Regions from separate parts of the Zobellia russellii genome, predicted to be linked through region 3. Evidence: riboswitches for the same ligand, from Rfam matches in the RefSeq annotation. Region 3 holds a riboswitch; each other region holds the start of a gene.
What was found. Region 3 has a riboswitch for S-adenosylmethionine ahead of SJY45_RS03775 (Na+/H+ antiporter NhaC family protein). Riboswitches for the same ligand answer to the same signal wherever they lie in the genome.

Region 1 (4,292 bases), 1.4 Mb from region 3:
TGCAAAGGTTCTTCACGCCAAGACAGGTCTACCGTGCTCTCTTTAGCCTTACCTACTACAGATTCGGCAAAATCCAGAAGACGCTCTGTGGCATCGTCCCTACGGTTAAGTATAACATCCTCTACGTGCTCCAGTAAATCCTTGGGAATATCATCGTAAATTTCCAACATTGTAGGGTTTACGATTCCCATATTCATACCCGCTTTTATGGCGTGGTACAAGAATACCGAGTGCATGGCCTCACGCACGGGATTATTGCCCCGAAACGAAAAAGAAACATTACTTACCCCACCACTAACATTGGCGTACGGCAAGTTTTCACGAACCCATTTAGTAGCCCTAATAAAATCTATGGCATTAAGTTTATGCTCATCCATACCTGTGGCTACAGGAAATATATTTAAGTCAAAAATGATATCCTCTGGAGGAAAACCTACTTGGTCTACCAGAATATCATAGGACCGTTTGGAAATCTCAATACGCCTCTCATAATTATCCGCTTGGCCTACTTCATCAAAAGCCATAACGATTACGGCAGCCCCGTACCGTTTTACCAATTTGGCATGATTGATAAATTCTTTTTCGCCTTCTTTTAAGCTGATAGAATTCACCACACATTTACCCTGCACTACCTGAAGACCTGCCTCAATAATATCCCATTTAGAACTATCGATCATAATGGGTACTCTAGCAATATCCGGTTCAGCAATAACAAGGTTCAAGTACTTTACCATAGCTTCCTTACCATCGATCAAACCATCATCCATATTAATATCGATGATTTGGGCCCCACCTTCTACTTGATCCCGGGCCACATCCAAAGCCTCTTCAAACTTTCGCTCTTTAATTAGACGCAAAAATCGTTTGGACCCCGCCACATTGGTACGCTCGCCCACATTTACGAAATTACTTTCGGGGGTGATGACCAGTGGCTCCAAACCTGATAGTTTAAGGAATCTGGCCGGCTTTTGGTTATTGGTTGTTGGTATATTTGAGTCGTTACTCATAGTACTTGATGAACTTCTTTAATTTTTTCTTTGTCGTAGCCTAATTACACTGCCGCTACCGCACGTGGATCGTACTTCCTTACCAACTCTGCAATAGCCGCAATATGTTCCGGAGTAGTGCCACAGCATCCACCAACGATGTTTACCAGCCCTTTCTCTACATATTCCTTGATTTGTGCTGCCATCTGTTCCGGTGTTTCATCATATTCTCCAAAGGCATTGGGCAAACCTGCATTGGGATGCGCCGAAACGGCATGCTCCGTTTTATTGGACAATACTTCTAAGTGCGGCACCAATTGATCGGCACCTAAAGCACAATTAAAACCAACCGACAAGATAGGAATGTGTGAAACGGAAATTAAAAAAGCCTCTGCTGTCTGGCCCGAAAGCGTTCTGCCCGAAGCATCCGTAATTGTACCACTTACCATAATGGGCACCTCTATATTTCGTTCTTCCTTTACTTCTTCTATAGCGAACAAGGCCGCTTTTGCGTTCAACGTATCAAAAATGGTCTCTACCATTAGCATATCTACGCCCCCATCTAACAACGCCTCTACTTGCTGTTTGTAAGCTATACGTAATTCATCAAACGAAACCGCTCTATAACCCGGGTCATTAACATCCGGGGACATACTGGCCGTTTTGTTCGTTGGCCCCAAACTGCCTACTACAAACCTAGGCTTATTGGGTTCTTTGGCGGTAAACTCATCCGCCACTTGTTTGGCAATACGTGCAGATTCAAAATTAAGATCGTACACCAATTCTTCCATGTCATAATCAGCCATGGCAATTGTTGTACTGGAAAACGTATTGGTTTCTACAATGTCCGCACCGGCAGCAAAGTATTTTCTATGCACCTCCGCGATAGCTTCGGGCTGTGTTAGTGACAATAAATCATTATTGCCTTGAACAGGGGTTTTCCAATCCTTAAAACGCTCACCTCTAAAATCCTCTTCGGTGAATTTATAGCGTTGAAGCATAGTACCCATGGCACCGTCCAACACTAAAATGCGTTCTTTTAATATCTCTTGAATGTTTTTCATTTCTTTTCCTCCTCTAATTGAGTGTTCAACCGCAACCAAATTCAATTTATATTATATTGAAAATGTTACTCTAAAATCTTCCTACCAACAATTATCAAGCAAAAGAATAAGGACAATTGTAATTGCCTCTCTTTGTTATCTGTCCCAAAACATACCAGGATAGAATGTAGCACCTTCTTTATAAGAAAAGGGTTGCCAAGGTTTCACAGGGTCTATTCCCTCCACCTTTCTTGATAACAGTCCTATATTTTTAATGAACGATTTGCAAAGTAACACCACATCTCCTTCAAAACCAAAGAAACATGCCTGTTTTTGGCACTTTACATTAGATAAAAACCTTCCGTAAAATGAGATAACAGAAGGTTTTTATGAATTATATGCACACTACTAGCTAATTAAGAAATACTTTGAACGACCTCTTTTTTGGCCTCTTTCTTACTACCGTCAAAACCTTCTACCCCACCTACAGTGGTATACTTCATAACATATCTCTTACCAGGATTGATTAATTGGTAAGCATATTGACACATTACGGCGGCCTCATGGAAACCGGACAGAATCAGTTTTAGTTTTCCTTCGTAGGTATTTACATCTCCAATGGCAAAAACACCAGGTATATTGGTTTGGTAATCTTTGGCGTTGTTCACCTTAATGGCATTACGCTCAATTTCCAAGCCCCAATCACCTATTGGACCTAATTTTGGAGAAAGACCGAACAATGGAATAAAGTTATCTACCTCAACATAGGTTTCTCCCTTTTCGGCATCGTTATGCTTAATAACAACCGCTTCCAAATGGTCATCTCCGTACAATTTTTTCACTTCGGCTTCCGTGAATAATTTTATTTTTCCTGCTTTTGCCAATTCTGCCGCTTTCTCAACAGAATCCAAAGCTCCTCTAAATTCGTTTCTACGGTGTACCAAAGAAACTTCAGAAGCTACATCGGCCAAGAAAATAGCCCAATCCAAAGCAGAATCACCACCTCCGGCGATAACAACTTTTTTATCCCTATATACTTCAGGGTCTTTAATGATATAAGCCACACCTTTGTCCTCAAAATCGGCTATGTTCTCAATAGGCGGCTTTCTAGGCTCAAAAGAACCCAAACCACCTGCAATAACAACTACCGGGGCATGGTGCTTTGTACCTTTACTAGTGGTTACGATAAAAGAACCGTCTTCTTGCTTATCCAATGTTTCCGCTCTCTCACCTAAGGTATAACCCGCTTCAAAAGGTTTGATTTGCTCCATAAGATTGGTTACCAAATCTCCTGCAAGAATTTCCGGGAAAGCCGGAATATCATAAATTGGTTTCTTTGGATAAATTTCCGAACATTGGCCACCTGTCTGAGGTAAAGCGTCTATTAAGTGACATTTTAGCTTTAACAAGCCTGCTTCAAATACTGTAAAAAGACCTGTTGGGCCTGCGCCAATGATGAGAATATCTGTTTTTATCATAACTATTAACTTAACTGTAATTCTTGATTCTGGGCAATTGATAAAATGGTTGCCCTATGTTTTACTACTTCACCTATTATAATTATTGCCGGATTGGTCAACTGTTGCCGCTCCACTTCACCTTCAATGGATGCGATGGTACCAATTGCAATTTTTTCATCTTTTCGGGTCCCGTTCTGCACAATGGCAATTGGTGTTTCCGCTTTGCCCTCGGCTTTGAACAATTCCGCTATTTGAGGTAGTTTGCTCATCCCCATAAGAATAACCACCGTAGCGTTACTTTTAGCGGCCAAAGCAACATCACCCGAAAGTTTGTGCTCTTTGGTCGTTCCTGTAATTACCCAAAAACTTTCTGCAGCACCTCTTTTAGTAACCGGGATATTCTGGGATGCCGGAACCGATAAACATGAGGATATACCCGGCACCATAGCAACGTCTAGTCCATGGCTTGCGGCGTATTCCATTTCTTCGGCACCACGGCCAAATACAAATGGATCTCCACCTTTTAGACGCACTACATGAGCATTGGTTTTAGCCCTACTAACAATAAGCTCGTTTATTTGCTCTTGTTGGTATGCATAACACCCTTTTCTTTTGCCCACGAAAATGTGTTCGGCTTTGGGTGCATACTCCAGCAACTCAACGGACACCAACGCATCGTACAACACCACATTGGCACTTGCCAATGCCTTGATGGCTTTGAGCGTAATAAGCTCAACATCACCAGGGCCTGCACCAATTACCGTAAAGCGACCGCCTACATTGGATGAAGTGTTATTATTTTC
Region 2 (4,292 bases), 1.4 Mb from region 3:
GCATGCGTGCATCGTGAACCGGTTGCTTACTATTCACCAAAAACTGCTCCTGAATTTGGCAATTACCAATCAACCAATCCGTAGATTTCCAGTCTGATGCCACAGGAATAAGATGATCCATAATCTTTGGGTTTATGGCTGCCATTTCCCAAGCAATACCACCTCCTAAAGACCCGCCCAAAAGAGCGAACAATTTCTTGATTTCAAGCTTTTGAAGTCCTAACAGAAAAATCCTTGCGATGTCTCCTGCCACGAAATCCTTGTAATTATCGATCACAAATTTATCATATCCGTTGCCGGGAATATTGAACGATAGGATTGTATATTTTTTGGTATCGATACACTTGCCCTCTCCAATAAGTGCGGACCACCAGCCCTCATCTCCCGTAACATTACTGTTACCGGTTAAGGCATGGTTTACCTGAACTATGGGCGCCGTGTGCAATTCTTGACCGAACAATTGATAAGACAGCTCAATATCTTGAGTTACCCCACTGATCGTGGTATAGTTTGCTAATTTCAAATGATGAAGCATACGATATATGTTAGACCTGACCTCTACTTAAACAGGTCAGGCCTTATTAATTTCTAACAGAAAATTTATATTGATTAAAGTGCTGCGAATGCGTTTTCCAAATCGGCCTTTAAGTCCTCAATATCTTCCAAACCAACGGACAAACGAATTAAATCCTGACCTACACCTGCGCCTGCCAATTGCTCCTCATTTAACTGTTGGTGCGTGGTACTGGCCGGGTGAATGATCAATGATTTAGTATCGCCAATATTGGCCAACAAAGAGAAAACTTTTGTAGCATCCGTAACTTTTTTAGCAGCCTCAAAACCACCTTTAATTCCAAATGTTACCAATCCGCTTTGACCTTTTGGCAAATATTCTTGAGCAAGATCGTAGTATTTACTACTCTTAAGACCTGGATAGTTTACCCATGCCACTTCTTCTCTTCCTTCTAACCAAGTAGCCAATTCAAGTGCATTTGCACTGTGTTGTTTTATACGTACATTCAAAGTTTCCAAACCTTGTATAATCTGGAAAGCATTAAACGGACTCAAAGCTCCACCAAAATCACGCAATCCTTCTAAAATCAATTTAAAAGTAAAGGCCGCGGCACCTAAAGCTTCGCTATACACTAAACCGTGGTATCCAGCAGAAGGTTCTGTAAATTCCGGGAATTTCCCGTTGGTCCAATCAAAAGTTCCGGCATCAATAATAGCGCCACCCAAAGAAGTACCTTGACCGCCAATATATTTAGTAAGTGAGTGAATTACCAAGTTAGCACCGTGCTCAATAGGGTTTAAAAGTGCAGGTGAAGCCACTGTGTTATCAACAATAAAAGGAACCTGAGCAGCTTTGGCCTGTTTTGAAATGGCTTTCAAATCAAGCACATCTAATTTAGGGTTACCCAGAGATTCTACAAAAACAGCCCTGGTGTTATCCTGAACTGCTTTACCAAAATTTTCCGGATCGGAAGCATCAACAAAAGTAGTGGTGATTCCCAACCTTGGCAAGGTAACATTCAACAAGTTAAAGGTACCGCCATACAAACTACTGGAAGCTACAATATGGTCTCCCGCTTTCAATAACGTTAATAAACCCGTTGAAATAGCTGAAGTTCCCGAAGCGAAAACTACCGCTCCTACTCCGCCTTCAACAGCTGCTAAACGCTCTTGAAGAATTTGATTGGTAGGGTTGTTCAATCGTGTATAGATAAAACCAAGTTCTGCCAATGAAAATAAATTGGCGGCATGGTCCGTATCGTTAAACACATACGAGGATGTTTGATAAATAGGCACGGCACGTGTACCACCTGTTTGTGCGGGGTCATGTCCGGCATGTAATGCGTTGGTTGAGAATTTTTGATCACTCATAATCTTTGATTTTTAATTGTTATTTAAAATAATTAAAAGCCCTATACCTTGAACCGAAAATCCGATGCTAGGTAGAATATCAAAAAAGTTATAAGAAAGTAAAAGATTAGTATGAGTAATCTGATTTGTTATCTGTCTCATTTTTATAGAGATAGAATGTAGCACCTTCTCTGCACAGGTGGCAAAGGGTTGCTAAGGTTTCAAAGGGTCTATTCCCTCCACCTTTCTTGATAACTATTCAATACGTGTTTGAACTTTTGGAACTACAAATATATAGTTGGTGAATTTAAATTCACCAACATTTTTGAAAAATTTACAAATTAAACGCTTTTTTCACCTCACCTACCATATCCAACTTCTCCCAAGTGAACAATTCCACTTCTTTTTCGATACGACCGTTATATGGCGATTCAAAAACTTTCTTGATCATTCTTGGTTCTTTACCCATATGGCCATATGCCGCAGATTCCAAATAAATAGGATTTCGCAACTTTAGTCGCTCTTCAATAGCAAACGGACGCATATCAAAAAGGGCTTTGGTCTTTTGGGCAATTTCACCATCCGTAAGGTCTACATTAGACGTTCCGTAGGTATCTACATAAATAGAGGTAGGCTCAACCACGCCAATGGCGTAACTTACCTGTACCAACATCTCGTCCGCAACACCTGCCGCTACTAAATTCTTAGCAATGTGGCGCGCTGCATAGGCCGCACTTCTATCTACTTTACTCGGGTCTTTTCCACTAAAAGCCCCACCACCGTGAGCACCTTTACCTCCGTAAGTATCTACTATAATTTTTCTTCCTGTAAGTCCGGTATCCCCATGAGGACCACCGATTACAAATTTCCCAGTTGGATTGATGTGGTATTTTATTTTATCATCAAATAAATCCTGAATAGCTTTTGGCAATTGCTCTACCACTCTTGGGATTAAAATCTCTACAAGGTCTTCTTTGATTTTTGCCAACATTACCTCATCATCATTATGAAAAGCATCGTGTTGTGTAGATATAACAATAGTATCTATACGTTGCGGCACATTATCATCTGAATACTCAATAGTAACTTGCGATTTGGCATCGGGACGTAAATAATCTATGATTCTACCTTCCCTACGCAACTCCGCCAAATTCTGAAGAATTTTATGCGAAATATCCAAAGCCAACGGCATGTAGTTTTCCGTTTCCTTGGTAGCATAACCGAACATCATACCTTGATCACCAGCTCCTTGTTGCTCTTTCTCGCCACGATCTACACCTTGACTAATATCTTGCGATTGCTCATGAATTAACGAAATAACTCCACAAGAATCTCCACTAAACTGATATTCGCCCTTAGTATAACCAATAGCATTAATTACATCTCTAGCAATGGTCTGAACATCTAGATAAGTATCACTCTTAACCTCACCGGCCAAAACAACCTGACCCGTAGTTACCAAGGTTTCACAAGCAACTTTACTTTCTGGATCAAAAGCCAAAAAGTGGTCCAGCAAGGCATCGCTTATTTGATCGGCAACTTTATCAGGGTGTCCTTCACTAACAGATTCGGAGGTAAACAAATATGGCATAACAAACTTTTATTTTTTCTAAAAAGGATTTGAAAGAATGCCGGAAGAAGTATGATGTGAAAATTTTCAACATCAACTGCTTTAGCATTTTTTTGTTCTACAATCCCGCTTGGCAAAAACCAATCTTAAATTGGCAATTCAAACAGGTTTAAAACAGAGGTTGCAATCAGTCAAATCCCTCCTCTTTAATTTAATTAGGACGCAAAAGTATAAAAAATGTTCAGATCAAAATATTAATATCGTGTTATTTATTATTTCCTTTTGTAAATACCATGCTCTTTGCACGGTTTTATCAACCCTTACAAATCATATTTTAACGATAATAGCAGGTAGCGTGGCTGCACATAGTAAACCTGCGTAGTAAAGAATAAATCATTGGTACTGTCACGGTTAAGCGTAGTGGTATTCAATAAATTGGTGCCTTTAATTCCATATTCCCATCGGCTACCCTGCTTCTGATACGTTAGGGTAGATTCCAAGAAACTATATGTATTGTCAATAGTATTGTCCTTATCCGTGTAATTATAAAAATCATAATCCACATTAAAAATAAAGTTTTTAAGAAAAGAGGCATCAAAACGGGCATACGGTCTACTGGTATAAAATGTAGTTTCTAAATTTCCGTTTTCGTAATTGTTTATCGTATACCTGTATCCCAACTCTAAATTGGGTGCATTCTTAAAATTAGTACTAAGCGCACCCGTATAGTTTTGCGTAAACGAATTAGACATGCGTTGCTGACCGTCTATTAAATTATTGGTAGTAGACCAACCCACATTACCCCTTACGGAAGCTTTTACCTTTCCAAAAGTACGCTCATAATTTCCGCTGGCGGATA
Region 3 (4,292 bases):
TTGCAAACCTGGATTACTTAACTACAATTGGTGGCTCATTGACCATTTCTAAAACAGCGGCAACCAATTTGCAAGGTTTACAAAATCTTACATCTATCGGCAATCGTTTGACTATTAGCAATAACAGCAATTTAACCAATATTACGGACTTAAATAATCTTACGGCCATAGAGGGTAGATATATAAACATCAGTAATAATTCTGATCTTACTTCTTTGTCGGGTCTGGATAATTTAACTAGGATAAATGGGGAATTAAGAATTGCTGATAACCAAAGCCTTACCTCATTAGTTGGCTTGGGGAATATTACATCTATTGATCTTGCGCTTATTATTACCCAGAACATGGGACTAACTTCTCTGCAAGGACTGAATAGTTTAAATTCAATCGGACAAGGTATTACGCTTTATGGTAGCGAATATAATACCGTAGGATTACAAATTACGACCAATTCTGAACTTACTTCATTTGCAGGCTTAAATAATGTTACAGCGTTAAAAGGTGATTTGGTTGTTAGGAACAATGCAAAACTAGCTACACTTGAAGGCTTGGAAAACGTTACTGCGGTTAACGGTCATTTACAAATTTCAAAAAACAGCGAACTTATTTCTCTAAAAGGACTAAACAACATTGCATCTGTACAATATAAATTAGAGGTGTATAGAAATAATAAGCTTGCAACTATAATGGATTTAGAAAACCTTACTACAGTAGGTTCTGATTTATCGCTACATGAGAATAAGATTACCTCATTGAACGGCTTTGAAAATCTTAGCTCTGTTGGTGGCGTGATTACTATTGGGGCATCGTTTGATGAAGATTTTAATATGGCCTATGGAGGCAATTATAACTTAACCGATTTTTGCGCATTAACCAATTTTATGATCAATGGCAGTTATACGGATGTATTCATTGAACAGAATGCTTATAATCCTACAGTAAACGATATTTCATACGGTAGCTGTAGCCAATAAAACGGCAATAGAGATTTAAATATATTATTCATAGGAACCAACACCTACGTGGTCTTCAAAAGTGTAAAGTAAAAGGTGGTGCCTACGCCCTCTTCACTTTCTAACCAAATGGAACCGTTATAATATTTAATGATTCTTTTAACGATGGACAGACCTATTCCAGATGAGGAACCAGTGCTTTCTAATTTGGTGAAGATTTTAAATATTCTTTCAAAATAATCGGATTTGATCCCAATACCATTATCTTTTACAAAAAACTCATAATGGTCACTTTTATCAATATAGCCCACATCTACGGTGCCCTGTTCCTTATCGCCATAGTTTATTGCATTCTGAATCAGGTTTTGAATAACCTGCTTAAATCTCCAGGTATTCCCGTACAAACTTGGCATGTTCTCTTGAACCGTAACCTTTATATGGCCGGGCACTAAAATAGTTTCCAAGACTTCTTTAATGAGGATATTAAAATCAACCTGTTTGTCTTCTGATTCTATTTTATCTATAGTGGAATAATCCAGAATTCCCTTTATTAAGAAATTCATCTTTTCTACATTGAACAAGGCCTGATGTAAAGGTTGTATGGTATCCTCTCCCAAAGCTTCCTTATTGTCATCTATAAACCAACTCACCAAAGTGTGAATATTAATGAGAGGGGCTTTTAAATCATGAGATACCACATGGGCATATTCACTTAATTCTTCATTTTGAAGCGATAGATTTTTTAATAGTTCTTCCTTCTTCTTCTCTTGCTCCTTTATCCGTTCTTCACTCTCTTTACGCTGTATGACATTAACCAGCATATTGGCATAAACAAAAAGGATGTCCTTTTCATTATCATCATACTTATTAATTTTTTTGACAGAATCAAAACCGATAAAACCGATCAACTCATTATTCTTGATTTTTGGAATAGTAATTAGACTCTTAATGCCCTGTGGCTCTAAAACGGCTCGTAAACCATGTTCTCCGTCTTCTGGTAATTCACTTACATCTTCCACAAAGAACGGCTCTCCCTTTTTATGTGCTTCTATCCATTGCGGAATAAAGTCTACAGGTACATTCTGTAAGTTCTCTATTTCCGGATCTATACCTTTAGAACACCATTCATAAGTGTTTGAAGTGGTGTTATTTACAAAATCATAAGAAAAGATATAGCTTCTGTCCGATTCTACGAATTCGCCAATTTGCTTTAGGGATGCTCTGATCAATTTATCAATATCCGATAAATCGGAATTAATATGTTTTGTAGAGATACTGATTAACAAATCCTGAAAACGCAGTTGTCTTTCAATGATTTTGTCTTTTTCTAGCTGACTAATAGTTGTATGGTTATCACCTTCATTGGTTGTTGAAAGTTGATTTTCAGCGTGTAAGTCTTGTTTTTTCATTCCACTATTAAAAATAATAAGATAAATAGACTTTTTTATCCCTTGGTTAGAAGTTACAAACTAAGTTAAAAAATATGTATTACGTTACTTGACGTACCATTTACATACGATTTATACTACTTATTAACTCAAAAGTTTAGGATTTCTTCTAATTGACCAAAAAAAAGTATGATATAAATTAACTCTTTTTATGAGTTGCAGGTAGTTCTTATACCTTATTTTTGCCGCCTTAAATAATTATCAAGAATCTCAAAAAGAGGAGATAGCAACCTGCAATAACGAGCAAGGTGCTAAAGAGATAAGCCAATTAGTTGGAACAAATGTTAACCCATATGTCTATCTATTTGCTTCTACTTCCTTTTTTAGCATAAAGAAAGAAATGGCAAACATCAAAGATAGAACTCCAAAATTCTCTGCTCTCGTACCCCTATTCATTTTTGTATTTACTTTTTTGGGTGTGGGTATATATCAAAACGATTTCTACGCGTTACCTGCTCCCATTGCAGTAATTGTGGGGATAATTGCTGCCTTCCTAATGTTTGGGCAATCTATAAATTCTAAAATAAAAACCGTTTTAAAAGGCTGTGGAGATGATAAAATATTAACCATGTGTTTGATCTACTTGTTAGCAGGTGCATTCGCTGCAATTACCAACGAAACCGGTAGTGTTGATGCCATTGTTAATATGGGATTGGATTTTATAGCCATTCAATACATCTACGTTGGCATTTTTATTATTGCAGGGTTCTTATCGGTTTCTACAGGAACTTCGGTGGGTGCCATTGTTGCTTTGGCTCCTATTGTAGTGGGATTTGCCGATAAGAGCGGTGCGGATTTGGCCATTTTATGTGGTGCACTGTTAGGTGGTAGCATGTTTGGCGATAATTTATCGGTAATCTCGGATACTACCATTGCCGCTACACAATCCTTAGGTTGTAAAATGAGTGATAAATTCAAGCAGAACATTAAAATTGCCGTACCCGCTGCCCTATTCACTATAGCTATTTTAATCTTTCAAGGTTTGGGATTAAAGTCCGCCGAAACGGAGACTGTAGTTTATAGTTATTCCATCATCAAAATTATGCCCTATCTTTTGGTCATTGTTCTATCTATTGTAGGAGTGAACGTTTTTGTAACCTTACTATTAGGTTCAGTATTCGCTGGACTTTTGGGGATTGTTTATGGTGATTTTACCCTTATAGAATCTACTAAAATTGCCTATTCTGGATTTACGAACATGACAGAAATTTTCTTGTTGTCTCTATTAACAGGAGGATTGGCTGCTTTAGTAGAACGAAACGGAGGCATAGAGTTTATACTGGTCAACATAAAGAAGCTTATCAAGAACAAAAAAACGGCACAGCTAGGTATTGCCTCATTAGTGAGTACTATTAATATGGCGATTGCCAATAATACGGTTTCTATCATCATTGCTGGCCCCATTGCTAAAACCATTAATGATGAATACGGATTGGATAACAAGAAAACCGCTTCCATTTTAGATATTTTTGCCTGTATTTTTCAAGGTCTACTGCCCTATGGAGCTCAGGTTTTAATGATTTTAAGCTTTTCAAACGGAAAGATTGACTATATAGATTTGGTTTCCAATACCTGGTATTTACTCTTGTTGTCCATTTACACCATCGTATTCATAAACTTTATACCATTACGTGTCCGCTAAGCATGTTTTGAAGATAAAATGGCCCTTGTAGTGTTCTCACGAAGTTTTATATCCTTATACTCCAACTGCGATTAAATTGATACCGAAGTAATTTTTGTTCAAATTCTCATTAATAATTTAAAGTATTATTTACTTTTGTCGCTTATGATGAAAAGCAGCAAGAATTTTGTTTCTATGTTTTTTGTCGCTTTGTTTTTGGTATTCAAAGTGGCAGGACTGCATGCGCTTACGCATCATATTGACGATTCC

Region 1: it holds a riboswitch for S-adenosylmethionine, as region 3 does, so the genes downstream of both, SJY45_RS09325 (homocysteine S-methyltransferase family protein) here and SJY45_RS03775 (Na+/H+ antiporter NhaC family protein) in region 3, are expected to answer to the same signal.
Region 2: it holds a riboswitch for S-adenosylmethionine, as region 3 does, so the genes downstream of both, SJY45_RS09415 (O-acetylhomoserine aminocarboxypropyltransferase/cysteine synthase family protein) here and SJY45_RS03775 (Na+/H+ antiporter NhaC family protein) in region 3, are expected to answer to the same signal.

The regions. Positions count from the first base shown of each region.
Region 1 is NZ_CP139000.1:2,301,417-2,305,708, forward strand. It holds gene metH (methionine synthase) at 1-1,007, opposite strand, end outside; gene SJY45_RS09325 (homocysteine S-methyltransferase family protein) at 1,052-2,050, opposite strand; SAM riboswitch class I at 2,183-2,290, opposite strand; gene SJY45_RS09330 (NAD(P)/FAD-dependent oxidoreductase) at 2,446-3,507, opposite strand; gene cobA (uroporphyrinogen-III C-methyltransferase) at 3,513-4,292, opposite strand, start outside.
Region 2 is NZ_CP139000.1:2,323,254-2,327,545, forward strand. It holds gene thrA (bifunctional aspartate kinase/homoserine dehydrogenase I) at 1-535, opposite strand, end outside; gene SJY45_RS09415 (O-acetylhomoserine aminocarboxypropyltransferase/cysteine synthase family protein) at 610-1,884, opposite strand; SAM riboswitch class I at 2,010-2,121, opposite strand; gene metK (methionine adenosyltransferase) at 2,198-3,454, opposite strand; gene SJY45_RS09425 (carboxypeptidase regulatory-like domain-containing protein) at 3,754-4,292, opposite strand, start outside.
Region 3 is NZ_CP139000.1:902,277-906,568, reverse strand. It holds gene SJY45_RS03785 (hypothetical protein) at 1-974, shown strand, start outside; gene SJY45_RS03780 (ATP-binding protein) at 1,019-2,362, opposite strand; SAM-I-IV-variant riboswitch at 2,595-2,693, shown strand; gene SJY45_RS03775 (Na+/H+ antiporter NhaC family protein) at 2,742-4,043, shown strand; gene SJY45_RS03770 (hypothetical protein) at 4,218-4,292, shown strand, end outside.